Endozoicomonas sp. GU-1: one gene and its partner. The protein of the gene in region 2 binds, or shares a complex with, the protein of the main gene of each other region. Links are inferred from orthologs where the notes say so. Each region holds a gene or a part of one and is shown on either strand. Other genes may lie near its edges.

Region 1 (8,456 bases), 770 kb from region 2 along the record:
GCGGGCAGGTCACCTTTCTGGCGACGGGTAAATTCTGCCGCAAGCTCCGGGTATTCGGCCTGATAGGCTGCGAACTTTTCATTCCAGGCGGTTTCTTTGGCGGCACCGGCTGCGGTGGCATTCCACTGGTTGTAGATGTCAGCAGGCACTGCAAACGGTGCGTGTTGCCAGCCGAGACGCTCGCGGGTCAGCTTGATCTCGTCATCGCCTAACGGAGCGCCGTGGCACTCCTCTTTACCGGCTTTGTTGGGTGAACCGAAGCCGATAATGGTTTTACAGCAGATCAGCGTTGGTTTGTCCTGTTCGGCGCGGGCGGCTTCGATGGCGGCTTTGATCGCTTCAGGGTCGTGACCGTCAACCGCCGGAATGACATGCCAGTGGTAAGCTTCAAAGCGCTTGACGGTGTCGTCGGTGAACCAGCCTTCCACTTCACCATCAATGGAGATGCCGTTGTCATCGTAAAATGCCACCAGTTTGCCCAGGCCCAGGGTGCCCGCCAGGGAGCACACTTCATGAGAGATACCCTCCATCATGCAGCCATCACCCATAAAGACGTAGGTATGGTGGTCAACAATATCGTGACCAGGCTTGTTGAACTGAGCGGCCAGTGCCTTCTCGGCGGCGGCCAAACCAACGGCATTGGCGATGCCCTGGCCCAGGGGGCCGGTGGTGGTTTCAATGCCCGGTGCATAACCATACTCGGGATGGCCTGCCGTTTTGGAGTGCAGCTGACGGAAGTTTTTCAGGTCATCAATGCCCAGATCGTACCCGGTCAGGTGCAGCAGGGAATAGATCAGCATGGAACCATGGCCATTGGATAACACAAAACGGTCACGATCCACCCACTCTGGATTGGCGGGGTTGTGATTCAAATAGTCGCGCCACAGCACTTCAGCAATATCAGCCATCCCCATGGGGGCACCGGGATGACCGGATTTGGCTTTTTGGACGGCGTCCATGCTGAGGGCGCGAATGGCATTGGCAAGCTCACGACGTGAGGACATGGGAATCTTTGCTCCTGGGAATCCAGTCTGGTTAAATTCGCGCGCTAGTTTAGCGAAACCGGCAGCATTCTTCATCCATATTGGTTTACTGAGATGCAGAGAAATAATCTGCTATTGCGGCCTGTGAGATGGAAAACAAGGCAGGCCTATTATTGAAGTGATTGAAACGCTGAACTATCACCGGTGCGTGGTGTCAAATCTGCACGTGTTTTGTACGTTGAATTCCGGAGGCTTTATGAGCCCCTTAACTGGTACCCAACCGCTCCCCAGGGACAGTTTTACCACGCCAGAATCAAAGAAGAAGAAAGCTGTCGATAAGAGAGCCATGTCGATAGCGTCAAAGCAATCTTTGCCACAGAGTAACCAGAGAGCGCTGTCAGATTACAATATCAAGGTTGACGGTAAAAAAAATGCCATAACTGCTGGTGCAGAAGGAAATATGCATGATGAAAACTGTGCAAAATGCCGGATGGCCGCTGGCCAGCAGAATAACTCCAATACCTGTGGCAGTAAACAGGAAGTGCTGCATGACTACCGTCAGGATGGCATCTGGTCCTGGGATCTGAATGGCGTGAACATTGCCGGTTATCCTCAGTGTCCTGTGCCTGGTTGTGCAGGCCATATTCCGGAAGGAGCGATGCTGATCGGAAAGCACTGGAAATGAAAGACAGGCTGCACAATCCGGGCATCAGTTGGTCTGTTTTATGGTTCCGTTCGCTCATGGTAATGTCTGCCCAAATGCTTGATGGCGATCAGCCACAGGGCAATGGCCAGTATAAAAGCTCCTGCCAGCCAGGACATGGCAAGGCTGAGGGAGCCAAAAAGGGTAATTAAAATCTGTTGAAAAAAAGAGCTGCCTGACTTGCCAACCCGACTCACCACTAATTCAATAGCTGCTTTTCCCTTGTACTTTCGCTCAGCATCAAGAGGTACGAAAGTGATCTCTTTGGTGGCATCAAACAGCGTATATTTTGCCGACTTGCCGAGGGCATGGCAGTACATGCCGATCTGCAAGCCGATCATGGTCAGATCCATATAACAAATGCCGAAAAAGCTGACCTGTGATTTCTGATACATGGCCAGGAGAAAAAAAGGCAGGGCCGTGGCTGTCAGAATGATAGGGGTGGCAAACGCTGCTGCCCACCAGCTGATCTTCAGCAGGGTTGGCGTTAGCAGACCACAGATCAGACTGCCTATGCCGCTGATCATGGCCACCTTGCCCATAAACATCGAGTAGTCTGCCTCACAGGGGTACAGCTGCACCAGCTGGCTTTTCCAGGCCAGCTCAACCATGTTAATGGCGATGCAATAAGCCAGCATAACCAGCGCAATGCTGGCCAGGTACGGGCAGCGCAACAGATATCGTGCGCTGGCCAGCAACGGCAGGTTGGTTGGGGTGTGTGTCTTCTGGCGGTTGGGATCTGTGAGGTTTTTCGACGTTAAGTGGCAGCAGTATTCATTGAGCAGCAGAATCAACAGCCCGAACAGCACGAACAGAAGTGATAAGATCTCCAGGCTATCCTGCCAGCCTGAATCCGGGGCCATAACGCCCCTGGAAACGCAGTAGTAAAGCATCGGGCCGGAAATAATGGATGCGCTGCTGCCGATCATGGTGATCAGGGGATATTGCCGGGTGGCACTCTGGGCATTGTGGAAATCATTGACGGCTGTCCAGAAGAGGGTGCAGATCACCGCCGATCCCCAGAGCTCCGCCACGGCAAAGAACAGCGTAAGGGGCCAGTAATAGACCATGCCGACAATAAATTGCAGGTTTTCATGGATAAGTGGGGACAGCAGGGCAAGCGCTGTGGTGGGGGCGAAAGACTCCAGGTTTGGATAGATAACCATGGAAAACAACGGCATCCAGATCAGAAAAGGGATCAACGCAACGGCAAACAGGGTACGTTTACTGAGTCGGTTAGCCAGAAAGCTGTAGGTGATTAAAAAAATAAAAGCGACAGGCATGACAACCATCAACTTGATGAAGGGGATGGCTTCCGCACCAAGCCGGGTAATGAGCAGCGACTCTTTCAGGTTCCAGAGTATGTCAAAGTTGAAGGTGCAACAGGACAGCATGGCAATTTGCAGATAAAGCATCGAATTGGAATTACCAGCAATGCTTCTGGATGAATTTTTAGTCATATACAGCGTGTTTCCTACCTCCCGTTATTGCTTCCAGATACTGATGCTCAGCAGGCTGTCGTCATTCAGGCACAGAAAGTGCTGGGTAAATATAGTGCAGAGATTGGATTTCTTGTGTCTATTGATTGTATATAAAAATATTTTGATATAGATTTTGGCTCTTGCTAAACTTCTCCCATTCGAATATCTCGGTAAATGAGTCAATGATTTACTGTGCTTAAGTGATTGGAAAGGATGACGTGTGTTGACGGATGCTTTTGAGCAGCTGGCCACGGTGAGCAAAGCCAGTGGCGATGTTCTGAGATTACAGATTCTGAGGGTCTTGAGCACAGAGTCTCTCGGTGTGCTGGAGCTGAGCGGTGTGTTTGCCATGCGTCAGCCAGCCATGAGCCATCATTTGAAGGTCTTGTCTCAGGCCGGTTTAGTCTCAACCCGCAAAGAAGGCAACACGGTTTTCTACCGTCGGGCCCTGCCTACATCGGCAGGTCATCTCGAAGGGGTAGTCCGCTCATTGTTTCAGGCGGTGGATGGTATACCGCTACCTCAAGATCTTGCCGAACAGCTTCAGGCCATTCGCCTGCAGCGGGCGGAACTGTCCCAGGCATTTTTTGCCCGCAATAGCGAAGAATTCCGTCAGCATCAGGAGCTGATTGCCGAGCACCAGCTCTATGCTGAAACGGTGGCAGACCTTATTGAGACTACCGATTTTCCTGAACAGAGCCTGGCCCTGGAGCTTGGTCCCGGTGAGGGAAATTTTCTGCCAACACTCGCCTCTGTGTTCAAGCTGGTTTACGCACTGGATAACTCGGAAAAAATGCTGAGTTACTCCCGGATGCTGGCCAAACAGCAAGGCATTGGCAATGTCACTTTTGTTCATGGCGAGATCCAGTCGCTGAGCAACATGACCAGCGCCTTTGACTGTATCGTCATCAATATGGTGCTGCATCATGTGCCCAGCCCGGCGGACATCTTTAACTGGTCTTCCCGGCTATTGAAGCCCGGTGGGAGCCTGTTTATCAGTGAGCTCAGCCATCATGACCAGGATTGGGTTCGGGAGTCCTGTGGTGATCTGTGGCTTGGTTTCAGTGCTGGCGAGTTGGCTCAATGGGCGGATAAAGCGGGATTAATCAGCGGTGAATCCCAGTATCTGGGGTTACGCAATGGTTTTCAGATCCAGGTCCGACGTTTCTTCCTTGCCGGATAAACGATGACCTGGTTAACGCCTCAATAGAACGTATTTTATGAACAGATGCTTTCATGGAATCAAAGAGGCGCACACAATTTTTTCAAGAGGGTAAAACGGCTATGTCTGAGTATTCGCTATTCACATCGGAGTCGGTATCTGAAGGGCATCCAGACAAAATTGCTGACCAGATTTCTGATGCTATTCTGGACGCCATCATCAAGGATGACCCGGAAGCACGGGTTGCGGTAGAAACCATGGTGAAAACCGGCATGGTGATTGTGGCCGGTGAAGTGCGCACTACAACCTATGTTGATATTGAAGAGCTGGTTCGTAACGTCGTCACCAGCATTGGTTATAACCATGGAGACCTGGGCTTCGATGGTGAGTGCGTTGCGGTTCTGAATGCCATTGGCAAGCAGTCTGTGGACATTGCCGTTGGTGTTGATGAAACCGATGAGCGTGAGCAGGGTGCTGGTGATCAGGGCCTGATGTTTGGATATGCTACCAATGAAACACCGGTGCTGATGCCTGCGCCCATTTACTACGCCCATGAGCTGGTTAAGCGCCAGGCGCAGTTGCGCAAGAATGGTGTGTTGCCCTGGTTGCGTCCTGACGCCAAGAGTCAGGTAACCATGCGTTACGACCAGAATGGCAAGGTGCAGAGTGTCGATGCCGTTGTGCTTTCTACCCAGCACTCTCCGGATGTCTCTCTGGATGAAATTCGTCGTGAAGTGCTGGAGCAGATTATCAAGCCTGTATTCCCGGAAGGCTGGCTTCATGAAGACACCAAATACCACATTAACCCGACGGGTATATTTGTGATTGGCGGGCCTGTTGGAGACTGCGGTCTGACCGGACGCAAGATTATTGTGGATACCTACGGTGGCATGGCCCGTCATGGCGGTGGTGCCTTCTCCGGTAAGGATCCATCCAAGGTTGACCGTTCTGCCGCCTACGCCGGCCGTTATGTCGCCAAGAACATTGTTGCCGCCGGTTTGGCGGATCGTTGTGAGATTCAGGTGTCCTACGCCATTGGTGTTTCTGAGCCTACCTCAATTTCCATTAACACGTTTGGCACCGGTAAAGTGTCCGACGAGCGTATCGTTGAACTGGTGCGTGAGTATTTTGATCTGCGTGCCGGTGGACTGGTGAAGATGCTGGATCTCAAGCGTCCAATCTATCAGTCCACGGCAGCCTATGGCCACTTTGGCCGGGAAGAGGCCGAGTTCACCTGGGAGCGCACCGATAAAGCGGAACAGCTGCGCAAGGCTGCAGGCCTTTAATTTTTCCTTCTTCAGGCAGCCGACTGGCTGCCTTTTTTACCTGCTTTTCTCAATACTCTTTCCTTTCCTCTGTATTGTTCTACCTTGCCAATAAAGCGAATGCGGCATCTATATCAAAGTTTGTTGATATAGGTTGGTGCCACTGCTAGACTGCACAATAATTCGGATAATACGCAGAACAGGATACATTTTATGAGTGCTAACCCTGAGTTAACTGCTGATTTGCACAGCGCCACCAAGGTGCCGGACTACCGGGTGGCTGATATTTCCCTGGCGGACTGGGGAAGGCGCGAGATTCAGATTGCCGAAGGTGAAATGCCGGCACTGATGGCGATCAGAGCCAAATACCGTGATTCGCAGCCACTGAAAGGCGCAAAGATCATGGGCTGCATTCATATGACCATCCAGACTGCGGTACTGATTGAAACGCTGGTAGCGCTTGGTGCTGAGGTACGCTGGTCCTCCTGCAATATCTTCTCTACCCAGGATCACGCCGCCGCCGCCATTGCCGCAGCGGGCATACCGGTATTTGCCTGGAAGGGTGAGACCGAAGAAGAGTTCTGGTGGTGCATTGAGCAGACGGTCCTCGACGGTGCCGGTAAGCCTTGGCAAGCCAACATGGTGCTGGACGACGGTGGTGACCTGACACTGCTGTTACACGACAAATACCCTGCACTGCTGGACAACATTCACGGCATTTCTGAAGAGACCACCACCGGGGTTCACCGCCTGCTGGAGATGCTGGAAAAAGGCACCCTGAAAGTACCGGCAATCAACGTTAACGATGCGGTCACCAAAAGTAAGAACGACAACAAGTATGGCTGTCGCCACTCTCTGAATGATGCCATCAAGCGGGCTACCGACCATCTGCTGGCGGGCAAGAAAGCGCTGGTCATTGGTTACGGTGATGTGGGTAAAGGTTCCGCCGCTTCGTTGCGTCAGGAAGGGATGATTGTCAAGGTCACGGAAGTGGATCCGATCTGTGCCATGCAAGCCTGTATGGATGGCTTTGAAGTGGTTTCACCCTATATTGATGGTGTTAACGATGGTACCGACGCTGCTATCAACCGGGAGCTGCTGGCCACCACTGACCTGCTGGTGACCACCACGGGTAACGTACATGTCTGTGACCGCCACATGCTGAAAGCCCTGAAAAATGGCTGTGTGGTTTGCAATATTGGCCATTTTGATACCGAAATAGACACGCAGTTCATGCGGGATAACTGGACCTGGGAAGAGGTCAAGCCGCAGGTTCACAAGATCGTCCGGGATGACTCTTGCAATGATCACCTGATACTGCTGTCCGAAGGGCGACTGGTAAACCTGGGCAATGCTACCGGACACCCGTCGCGTATCATGGACGGTTCTTTTGCCAACCAGGTTCTGGCCCAGATCCATCTTTATGAAGCAGGTTTTGCTGATCTGCCAGCCGATCAAAAGCCAGACAAGCTGGCGGTATCCGTACTGCTCAAGAAACTTGATGAAGAAGTCGCTGCCTACATGGTGGAAGGCTTTGGTGGTGTGATTACCCGGCTGACTCAAGGCCAGGCTGATTACATTAATGTACCTGTTGATGGCCCCTTCAAGAGCGACGATTACAAGTACTAAATGTCTTTTTCGCTGGCTGATGTCTCTTCACCAGCCAGCGACCTCTGCTGGTGACTACCATGGCAAATACAATAACCAATAATACTCCTGTCAGCTTTGAGTTCTTTCCCACTAAAACAGAAGAGGGTGCCCGGAAACTTGAGGAGAATGCCCTCAGCCTGGCCAGATACCAACCGGAATTTTTCTCGGTGACCTACGGTGCTGGTGGCTCAACACGGGACAGAACCCTTGAAACCGTGCTGTCAACGCAGAACCAGACCCGCATAGCAACCGCTCCTCACCTTTCCTGCGTTGGTGACTCCCGGGAGCAGATCAAAGAGTTGCTGAACTTTTACCGTGACCAGGGCGTAGAGCGTATTGTTGCCCTGAGAGGCGATCTGCCTTCAGGTATGGGGCGTGACAGTGGTGAACTCCGCTACGCCAATGAGCTGGTGGAGTTTATTCGTACTGAAACCGGGGATCACTTTCATATCGAGGTTGCTGCTTATCCGGAAGTTCATCCGCAGGCACCCAATATGGAAAAGGATCTGGCAAACTTCAAGCGTAAGGTGGATGCCGGTGCGGACTCGGCGATTACTCAATATTTCTTTAATGCAGACAGTTATTTCTATTTCCTGGAGCGTACCCGGTCACTGGGCATTGATCTCCCGGTGATTCCCGGAATCATGCCGATCACCAACTATAGCCGCCTGGCTCGCTTTTCCGATGCCTGTGGTGCCGAGATTCCACGATGGATTCGCAAGCAACTGGAAGCCTATGGCGATGATATCAGCAGTATTAAACAGTTTGGTGAAGAGGTGGTAACCCGGCTCTGCGAGAGGTTACTGCAAGGTGGTGCTCCGGGTTTGCACTTTTATACCCTTAATCAGGCGGTTCCCTGCCAGGGTATCTGCGATAACCTGGGCATTTTGGCTGATTGATGGCATGAGTTATGAGTTGTGAGGGAAATGTGAATGGTATTATTATTCCTATTCCTCCGTAACTCATAACTCTCAACCCAGTGCCCCTCCATGAGAAACCCTCGTATTTATTCAGCGCAGCCGCTTCAGGCTGACAGCGCCATCGAACTTTTTGAAAATGCCGCCAATCATGTTGGCCGTGTTTTGCGCATGAGACCCGCAGAGCCCCTGGTGCTGTTTAATGGTCAAGGGGGAGCCTGGCAGGGAACCGTAGAGAGCGTTAGCAAAAAGTCGGTTACCGTTTATCTTGAGTCGTTTATCGAGGGTAATGCCC
Region 2 (8,431 bases):
AAATGCAGCCTTTAAATCGTCATTTGAAAGATCCCATTTGCCATTCATTTCTTCCTTGATTTTTTCCAGTGCAGTGATTGATGCATCTATGTATTTCATCTCCTCCTTTTTTCGGAAGCCTTGTTCCAGTGGCTTATCATCGGCCAAAAGCCTATTCAGATCACGTTTGATTCCTTCTGCCCCACCCGGTCTATTTTGGGAAACCATACCTCCGGGAGCATTCGCTGGCTGAATATTGTCAGATAACCCACGACTCCTGACAGGGTTATCATTTGTGGGAATGCGCTTTTCGACTGGATGATGAGGAGAGACGGTTTGCCTGGTGGACGTTTGACCTGTCTGGGCTGTTTCTCCAGCACCGGAATGAGGTGGAAGCACTGAAGGACCAACGGGTGTTCCAGATGGCGGCGAGCCTGGAGGGTTCATAGAAAATCCTTTTCAATCAACGTTGATTCAGTTAAGAGTCCATTATTAAGTTAGTTTAAAACATGCCAGCCCTTTACGATGAATATAACAATATTATAAAAAACAAAATATTAGAAATATTTGTTTTTTTGACAAGCAACCTACAGAAACCAGGAAAAATTCAAAATGTGACACTTGCTCAGCACCTCACACAGCCAATTAAAAATAAAGCACCCACTACTTGATAAACAAAAAGATCAAGAACATATTTTTATAAAGAAGTGAATCATCATCAGATGACCACCTTATGCAGCAATACCATTTTCAGGTAAGCCTATGATTAATCTCTTGATCAAATTATTCATAATACCTTTTTTTCTTGTTGCTCCTGCCGCATGGTTTGGATTTAAACTTTATGCTGAAACCCAGTTGATATCAGCAATAGACAAATACAAACCTGTAATATCTGATTACGCAGAAGTTGAGTTTGATACCGTTAATGTTCATATATCCGGCAAAGTATCAATAACAAAAATCACATTAACGCCTAAAAAAACGCTCAAAACCCCAATCACTATAAAAAGGTTAACCGTCGTTTTCCCAAGCACTTTGACAATGATGAAGACAGTGTATGATGTCAGCACTGGAGAACTCTCAGAGCTGCCTGATTCCCTGCGCGTCCAGTATGATGGAATTCAACTGCCACTGGAGGGTAATGAAGAGTTTTATACCTTATTCAATGATCAACGCCAGTTACGACTCAAACAAGAGCTGGGCAGCATAGTAGAACCTACCTGTGGTATTGAATATATTGTCGGCCTGAATGAATTTCAACAGATGGGCATTGATACACTCATTGACAGACATTTCTGGGAATATAAATATACCCCCGAAAATCAGAAACTGTTTGTACGATTGGGTATCAGCGCCACAAATCTATACAAGGCATCACTTCAGGCAAACTTTTACAAAAAAGGATCCCTTGTTATCAACGACTTTGTGCAAATACCCTCCCTGACCAATGCTGAACTGACCTATCAGGACGAGGGCCTGATCAGAATGAGCAGCCAGCATTGTGCCAATAGCTCAGGTATTTCCAAAGACGCATACATTAGCCGTATAACCAATCTGCCAGACAGCTTTTACTTCTATAAAGCAGGCATTGTTCCTAATGAAGCGATGAAAAATGCCTACATCAACTTTCTGAAGAATCCTGACACAGTGACCATCAAGGCGCATTTCCCCCCCCAACTTCCATCCTAAGGCCTTATCTGTCTATGACACTGAGCTCTGGGTTTCATCATTTGGTCTCACTCTGCTGGTGAACAACAGCCCCGTCTCTCCCTTTGAAATCATCACCCCGGGGCAATTTGGCCCGGCAAAGGATTCAGGTGATATGGACATGACGGAATCCTCTTCCAGGAATACCAATACAAATGTCAAGAAGGAGTGGCCGTCTCAGCCAGCCCATGGAGAAGCATCCAAAACCTACTTTTTTGTTGATGAACTGCCTGCAACCAATCAGGAACCGGAATTACTGAACCCGCAGTCCAGTGACATTCCAATCTATGAGTTACCAAATCATATTGGTGCCTGGTTAGAGGTTTATGTCAAACCGTCGAAACGTTTCAGCGGAGAACTGCTTGGCGTCGAACGTGAAAGACTGTTACTGAAGGTACGATCTGCCGGGGGCAGCATAACAATGCCCATTAAACTGCATCGCATTAAATCGATTACGGCCAGATAAAAAAGCCTACGTTTACTTGATACTGATACCCGATACGAGCTATTACCCTGCATCACAACATTTCTTAATACGGCACCTCAGTTTTTGAGGTGCCCATAAGCAAGATCGATGATCGTAAAGTTTCCCACGTTATGAGAGAAGCCATCCGCATTGAAGATATCACTGATAGCTATAACAAAAATTATAATTGTCTGAAATAATTATTGGATAGAGTGTTTATGAGAGAAACTAATACAAAAAGAAAATGTCTTAAACTGGAATTCAATAATTTGATAATTCAATGGATCACTTTACTCAATTACTGCCATTCGAGGTTGCTTTTGGCGAGCCCTATATGAGCTCACAAGAACCAAAGTGCCAAGATGAACAACAGCCGACGTATCAAGGGATACCTGTTCAGGTGCTGAGCACTCCCTTTCATGTTTACCATAGTCAATCAGACAGACACAACAATAACCCTGATCCATTTGGTTCATTGAATAAATATAATATTGCATTTCTAACTCATGCCGATCAGGAAGCCCCACATAGAACTGATATTTCTGAGGTTCCACAGTCAGGACTAAATGAATATTCTTTTTGCCATTCTGACACTAACCCCTTAGAGGATGCGCTACTTTCAACGCCAGACACCCCCCTTACTCAGCTGCTATGCATATTGGGGAGCGAGCTTGAGGTTAACGAGCCAATGCCACCGAGCCATTCTGCCCCGGATTATCAGTTAACTAATCTTCCTGACATGCTCTCTAACCCACAAAATTCAGGGCCAGTTACTGTAGTTAACCTGCAAAACCAGAACCAGACGACAATTGATAATCAAACGCCCCAGGCAGTAGAAGATGTTAGTAATAACACTTCAGCAGTTGAGCACCAAAAGAGCTATCAGAATCATCCTGATCACTCAAAGCGCATCAGGGCATACCAAAGAAGGAGTCATTATCGGAATAATTCAGCTTACGCAAAACGCCAGAGGGATAAACAGAGGGAGCGTTATCGCAATGATCCCGATTACGCAGAACGCGTAAGGGAGCGCCAAAGGGAGCGCCTCAAAGATCCCGTTTATGTTGAACGCAATAACAGGCGGCAGAGGGAGCGTTACCATAATGATCCCGATTTCGCAGAACGCATGAGGAAGCGCATGAAAGAGAACATGCGGAAGCGTTGCCAGAATGATCCCGGTTACTCAGAACGCATGAAAAAGCGCATGAAGGAGCGTTTGAAAGATCCTGATCCTGCCAAGCTGGAGAGCGATAAGATGCGCAAAAGGGAGCGCCAAATAGAGCTTTGCAAAGATCTTGCTGACATTGAGCGTAAAAACAGGCTGGCGAGGGAGCGCCGGAAGGAGCGTCGCAAAGATCCCGCCTACGTTGAACGCCAGAGAGAGTACCCAGGGAATACCGAAGGAAGCGCCGTAGTGAGCTTCGCAAAGACCCCACTTGCGTAGCTATCGCATATACCAATCCTTTTAATCATGAATTATGCAAGGTTACAAATAAATATTGAATGGGTAATATCAAGGAGGAACTTTTAAACCTGTTCCTACCTATATTCCTGATAATGAACATTTTTCTATCCGGTCAAATTTAGGTCTAAGTCCATTAGCCCTGCAAAGCTCATCAGCTGTTGATAACAAACTTCATCCGACATAAATAATGTATAACCTGGAATCTGCCGATGCTTTTTTTGAGCCAGCAACACCCGTTGTAATTATTAACCCCCAACCAGAAAACGTACAGTATCAACAACCCACTCCCCCTGCCGGGATTGACTGTGCGACGGAACACTCTTTTCATGCTAACGAATACCACAAAGAGCTTCACAAACATCCCACATACGCACAACACTACAAGGAGCGCCAAAGAAAACGCCAAAGAGAGCTTCGCAAAAATCCTGCTTACGCACAACGCGAAAATGAGCGCAGAAGAGAACGCTACAAGAATGATCCTGCTTACGCAAAGAAGATAAGGGATCGCGAAAGGGGGTTCCAAAGAAAACGTCGAAGAGAACTCTGAGGACAGGTTTTTTTATAAGAGAGAGGCCGGTATCCGGTCATGATTCAGACCGAATACCGGTTGGATTGACATGCTATTTTCTACTGGAGGTGGAACGACCAAACACCTGATAAGTGAGTGGTCGTTTGCGGTGTAACCCAGTCAGGCTAGCTACCTGCACGACTCTCGTCGCACTACATCATGCCGCCCATGCCACCCATACCGCCCATGCCGCCCATATCAGGCATAGCTGGCGCGTCGTCCTGTGGCTCATCAGCAACCATGGCAGCAGTAGTGATCATCAGGCCTGCAACAGAAGCTGCTGCCTGCAGGGCAGAACGGGTAACCTTGGCTGGATCCAGGATACCCATTTCGATCATGTCGCCGTATTCACCGGTAGCAGCGTTGTAACCGAAGTTACCAGAACCCGCCTTAACCTTGTCAACAACCACAGAAGCTTCGTCACCAGAGTTGGTAGCGATCTGACGGATCGGGCCTTCCAGGGCACGCAGGATCAGCTCAACACCGGCACGCTGCTCAGCGTTAATGGTTTCAACGTTGATGGCAGACAGGGCGCGAACCAGGGCTACACCGCCACCGGCAACCACACCTTCTTCAACCGCAGCACGGGTAGCGTGCAGGGCATCTTCAACGCGGGCTTTCTTCTCTTTCATCTCAACTTCGGTAGCAGCGCCTACCTTAACAACGGCAACACCGCCAGCCAGCTTGGCTACGCGCTCCTGCAGCTTCTCTTTGTCGTAGTCAGAAGAAGAGTTTTCGATCTCGGCACGGATCTGCTCAACACGGGCAACGATGTCAGCCTGAACGCCAGCGCCGTCAACGATGGTGGTGTCTTCTTTGGTAATCTGTACACGCTTGGCAGTACCCAGGTCATCCAGAGTTGCCGTTTCCAGAGACAGGCCTACCTCTTCAGAGATAACCGTAGCGCCAGTCAGGATAGCGATGTCCTGCAGCATGGCCTTGCGACGGTCACCAAAGCCCGGTGCTTTGACAGCAGTGACTTTCACGATACCGCGCATGTTGTTCACCACCAGAGTCGCCAGGGCTTCGCCTTCAACGTCTTCAGCAATGATCATCAGTGGCTTGCCAGCTTTGGCAACGGATTCCAGAACCGGCAGCAGTTCGCGGATGTTGGAGATTTTCTTGTCAACCAGCAGGATGAATGGGCTTTCCAGTTCAGCGGACATTCTTTCCTGGTTGTTGATGAAGTATGGAGACAGGTAGCCACGGTCGAACTGCATGCCTTCAACCACTTCCAGTTCGTTTTCCAGGCCGCTGCCTTCTTCAACAGTGATAACGCCTTCTTTGCCAACTTTTTCCATGGCTTCGGCGATGATCTGGCCAACCAGTTCATCGGAGTTGGCAGAGATAGTACCAACCTGTGCGATGGATTTGCTGTCGGCACAAGGAGTAGACATAGCCTTCAGCTGCTCAACGACAGCAATGACCGCCTTGTCGATACCGCGCTTGAGATCCATTGGATTCATGCCGGCCGCAACGTACTTAAGGCCTTCGTTCAGGATAGACTGAGCCAGAACGGTCGCCGTAGTGGTACCGTCACCGGCCTGATCGTTAGCCTGGGAAGCCACTTCCTTAACCAGCTGGGCGCCCATGTTCTGGAACTTGTCTTTCAGCTCGATTTCCTTGGCCACAGACACACCATCTTTAGTGATGGTAGGCGCGCCAAAAGACTTCTCCAGCAGAACGTTACGGCCCTTGGGACCCAGAGTAGCTTTTACAGCGTCAGCCAGGATGTTGACGCCCTTGAGCATTTCTTTGCGAGCTTCGTCGCCAAATTTAACTTGTTTAGCTGCCATGGTTGGTGACCCTGTGCACTATTTTGTGAAATCGGAAAAATACCGTGTGATTGCCTGACAATCAGCCTTCCAGAACGGCGGAAATGTCACTTTCAGACAGAATGATCAGCTCTTCACCATCAATCTTCACGGTGTTTGAGTCTGCATACTTGCCGAAGATAACCTTGTCACCAACGTTAACGCCAACAGGACGCTTTTCACCATTGTCCAGAAACACGCCATCGCCGACTGCAACCACAATGCCCTGGTTAGGCTTTTCAGCGGCAGAACCTGGCAGTACGATGCCACCAGCAGAGGTAGTTTCTTCTTCGACACGACGAACGACCACGCGATCACGCAACGGACGGATTTTCATCGATTCTTTCTCCAACAGTTTGCTTATGCCGTGCAACCTTTTACAGGCTGCTCGCTATCAACGTAATGGCAGTAAAACGATGTACTATCGCTTCACTATGGCCCGGTTTACCCGAACCTCCCTGGTATGCACCCGGGATGAAGTTTACTTTGGCACAGGCCTTTACTAACAGCTCAAGGCCTTGCCGAAGTCTTATCAGGTGTTCCCCTTAGTATGGGTAGCTGGCGCAGTTTTCAAGAGGCAGATGGAAAAAAAACTGACTTTTCCACAAAACTGAGGTTCTAAACTCAAGAAAGAGTGAAAAATTCGTTATATGCTCGCAAATCAAGGCTTATCAATTAATGGTGCTTTTGGCTTCCGGAACGACCATCATCATTTTCCCGGGTATAGTCCCCATCAATGGTGTGGTTGAGATGGGTTTGATCATGACGCCATGATGGCTCACGACGATACTCAGCCTCATAAATATTGGTGTGCTGCACATTGACCCCGCTCACTTTCAGCCAGCGCCGGATCAGCAGCTGACGAACCGGTGGAATCAACAGGAATACCCCCAGAAAATCAGTGATAAAACCGGGGATCAACAGCAGCAGGCCACCCAGGGCAATAGCCAGGTTTTCCAGCATTTCCATAGCGGGCAGTTCGCCTGCCGCCATCTTCTGCCGGGCTCTTAATGTGGTTCTGAAGCCCTGGCGGCGAATCACTTCGATGCCAATAAATACCGACAGAATAACCAGGGCAACCGCATTCCAGGCTCCGATGATACTGCCTACTTTAATCAGCACCACCATTTCCAGAATGGGTAAAAGGATAAATAGCACAAAGAGGAAGCGCATAAGAGGCCCCGTTAATCATTGGAGCCTCCTATATAAAGGCAGTGTCGTTTTTTTTCAAGGGTTGTCAGGAAGCAGGAAGGTTGTACTCGCCCCTTAATGAAAAAAACTTCTTACCCGGGTACACCAGCCTCGCAAATAAATCAAAAACAACCGGCAAGTCGGTCTCTGTACAGCCCGCCTGCTCTCCAAAGAAAGGATTCTTTTATTATAAATTATTGTCTTTTATTCACATCCGTTTCAGGATAATCAGTGTACCTTCTACCAATAAAACATAAGAACAATGAACATCAAAAATAAAAATATCCTGATCACCGGTGCCGCCAGAGGACTTGGTCTGGCAATGGCCAACTGGTTCGCAGAACGTGGTGCCAATATGGGTCTTATGGACCTTGATACTCCCGAACTTTATCAGGCAGAGGAACTCTGTCGTTCAAAAGGGGTTAAAGCGATAGCACTGCCAGCCAATGTTGCTGAAGAAGCTCAGGTGGAAGCGGCTGTTCAGAAAGCCTCTGCAGAACTCGGCCCATTGAATGGCCTGGTCAACAACGCCGGTATTCTCAGAGATGGCCTGCTGATCAAAGCCAAAGATGGCAAAGTGACCGACAAACTCTCCTTCGACAAATGGCAGTCCGTAATCAATGTTAACCTGACCGGTGTCTTCCTCTGCGGCCGTGAAGTGGCCGCCAGCATGATCGACAGTGGCTCAGAGGGCGTCATCGTCAATATCGCCAGCATTGCCCGTGAAGGGAACTTTGGACAAAGCAACTACTCCGCAGCCAAGGCCGGTGTCTCCGCCATGACCGTGACCTGGTCCAAAGAGCTGGCCAAATACGGCATCCGTTGTGCAGCTGTCGCTCCGGGCGTTATTGAAACCGCAATGACCGGCGGCATGAAGCCAGAAGCCAAAGCCCGGTTAACCGCGGGCATTCCTGTTGGACGCATGGGTACCCGGAAGAGATTGCCCGGACCGTTGGTTTTATTTTTGAAAATGACTATTACAACGGGCGGGTTTTAGAGCTGGATGGTGGGTTAAAACTCTGAAAAATACGTTGTGGGATACTGCCACCGAAAAGCGATCATAAGAAGGTCAATCAAAAGACGATTGGGAGTCGGCCTAAATATATCCCTCTATGCATTGGCCTGAAGACCAGACATATCGCCCACTCCCCTAACCTTGTTATACTGAGACGCTTAATTCCCATGACTTGCCTGAAACAGAACGCGTGCAAAGACTCAATGATCGACAGGCTGAGGCCGTA

Evidence for each region.
Region 1: the proteins of groL (region 2) and metK are in contact, whole or in part, in a cryo-EM structure (PDB 8P4O), measured with the Escherichia coli proteins. The link is inferred for Endozoicomonas sp. GU-1 from one-to-one orthologs.

What each region holds. Positions count from the first base shown.
Region 1 is NZ_CP114771.1:3,073,302-3,081,757, reverse strand. Bases 3,553-6,533 are described here. They hold metK (methionine adenosyltransferase), read left to right. Parts: upstream 3,553-4,451; coding sequence 4,452-5,615; downstream 5,616-6,533. Other genes in these bases: ahcY (adenosylhomocysteinase), read left to right, coding at 5,808-6,533; O3276_RS12585 (ArsR/SmtB family transcription factor), read left to right, coding at 3,553-4,350. Outside these bases: tkt (transketolase), read right to left, coding at 1-1,004; O3276_RS12595 (hypothetical protein), read left to right, coding at 1,240-1,668; O3276_RS12590 (Npt1/Npt2 family nucleotide transporter), read right to left, coding at 1,707-3,146; more of O3276_RS12585, read left to right, coding at 3,391-3,552; more of ahcY, read left to right, coding at 6,534-7,223; metF (methylenetetrahydrofolate reductase [NAD(P)H]), read left to right, coding at 7,283-8,143; O3276_RS12565 (16S rRNA (uracil(1498)-N(3))-methyltransferase), read left to right, coding at 8,234-8,456. UniProt on the Escherichia coli protein: Catalyzes the formation of S-adenosylmethionine (AdoMet) from methionine and ATP.
Region 2 is NZ_CP114771.1:2,301,807-2,310,237, forward strand. The notes cover bases 3,660-6,615. They hold groL (chaperonin GroEL), read right to left. Parts: upstream 5,982-6,615; coding sequence 4,338-5,981; downstream 3,660-4,337. Other genes in these bases: O3276_RS09380 (hypothetical protein), read left to right, coding at 3,805-4,164; O3276_RS09390 (co-chaperone GroES), read right to left, coding at 6,043-6,336; O3276_RS09395 (hypothetical protein), read left to right, coding at 6,362-6,505. Also shown: O3276_RS09360 (hypothetical protein), read right to left, coding at 1-426; O3276_RS09365 (hypothetical protein), read left to right, coding at 742-1,668; O3276_RS09370 (hypothetical protein), read left to right, coding at 1,808-2,152; O3276_RS09375 (hypothetical protein), read left to right, coding at 2,841-3,596; O3276_RS09400 (FxsA family protein), read right to left, coding at 6,675-7,172; DNA helicase Rep, read left to right, coding at 8,396-8,431.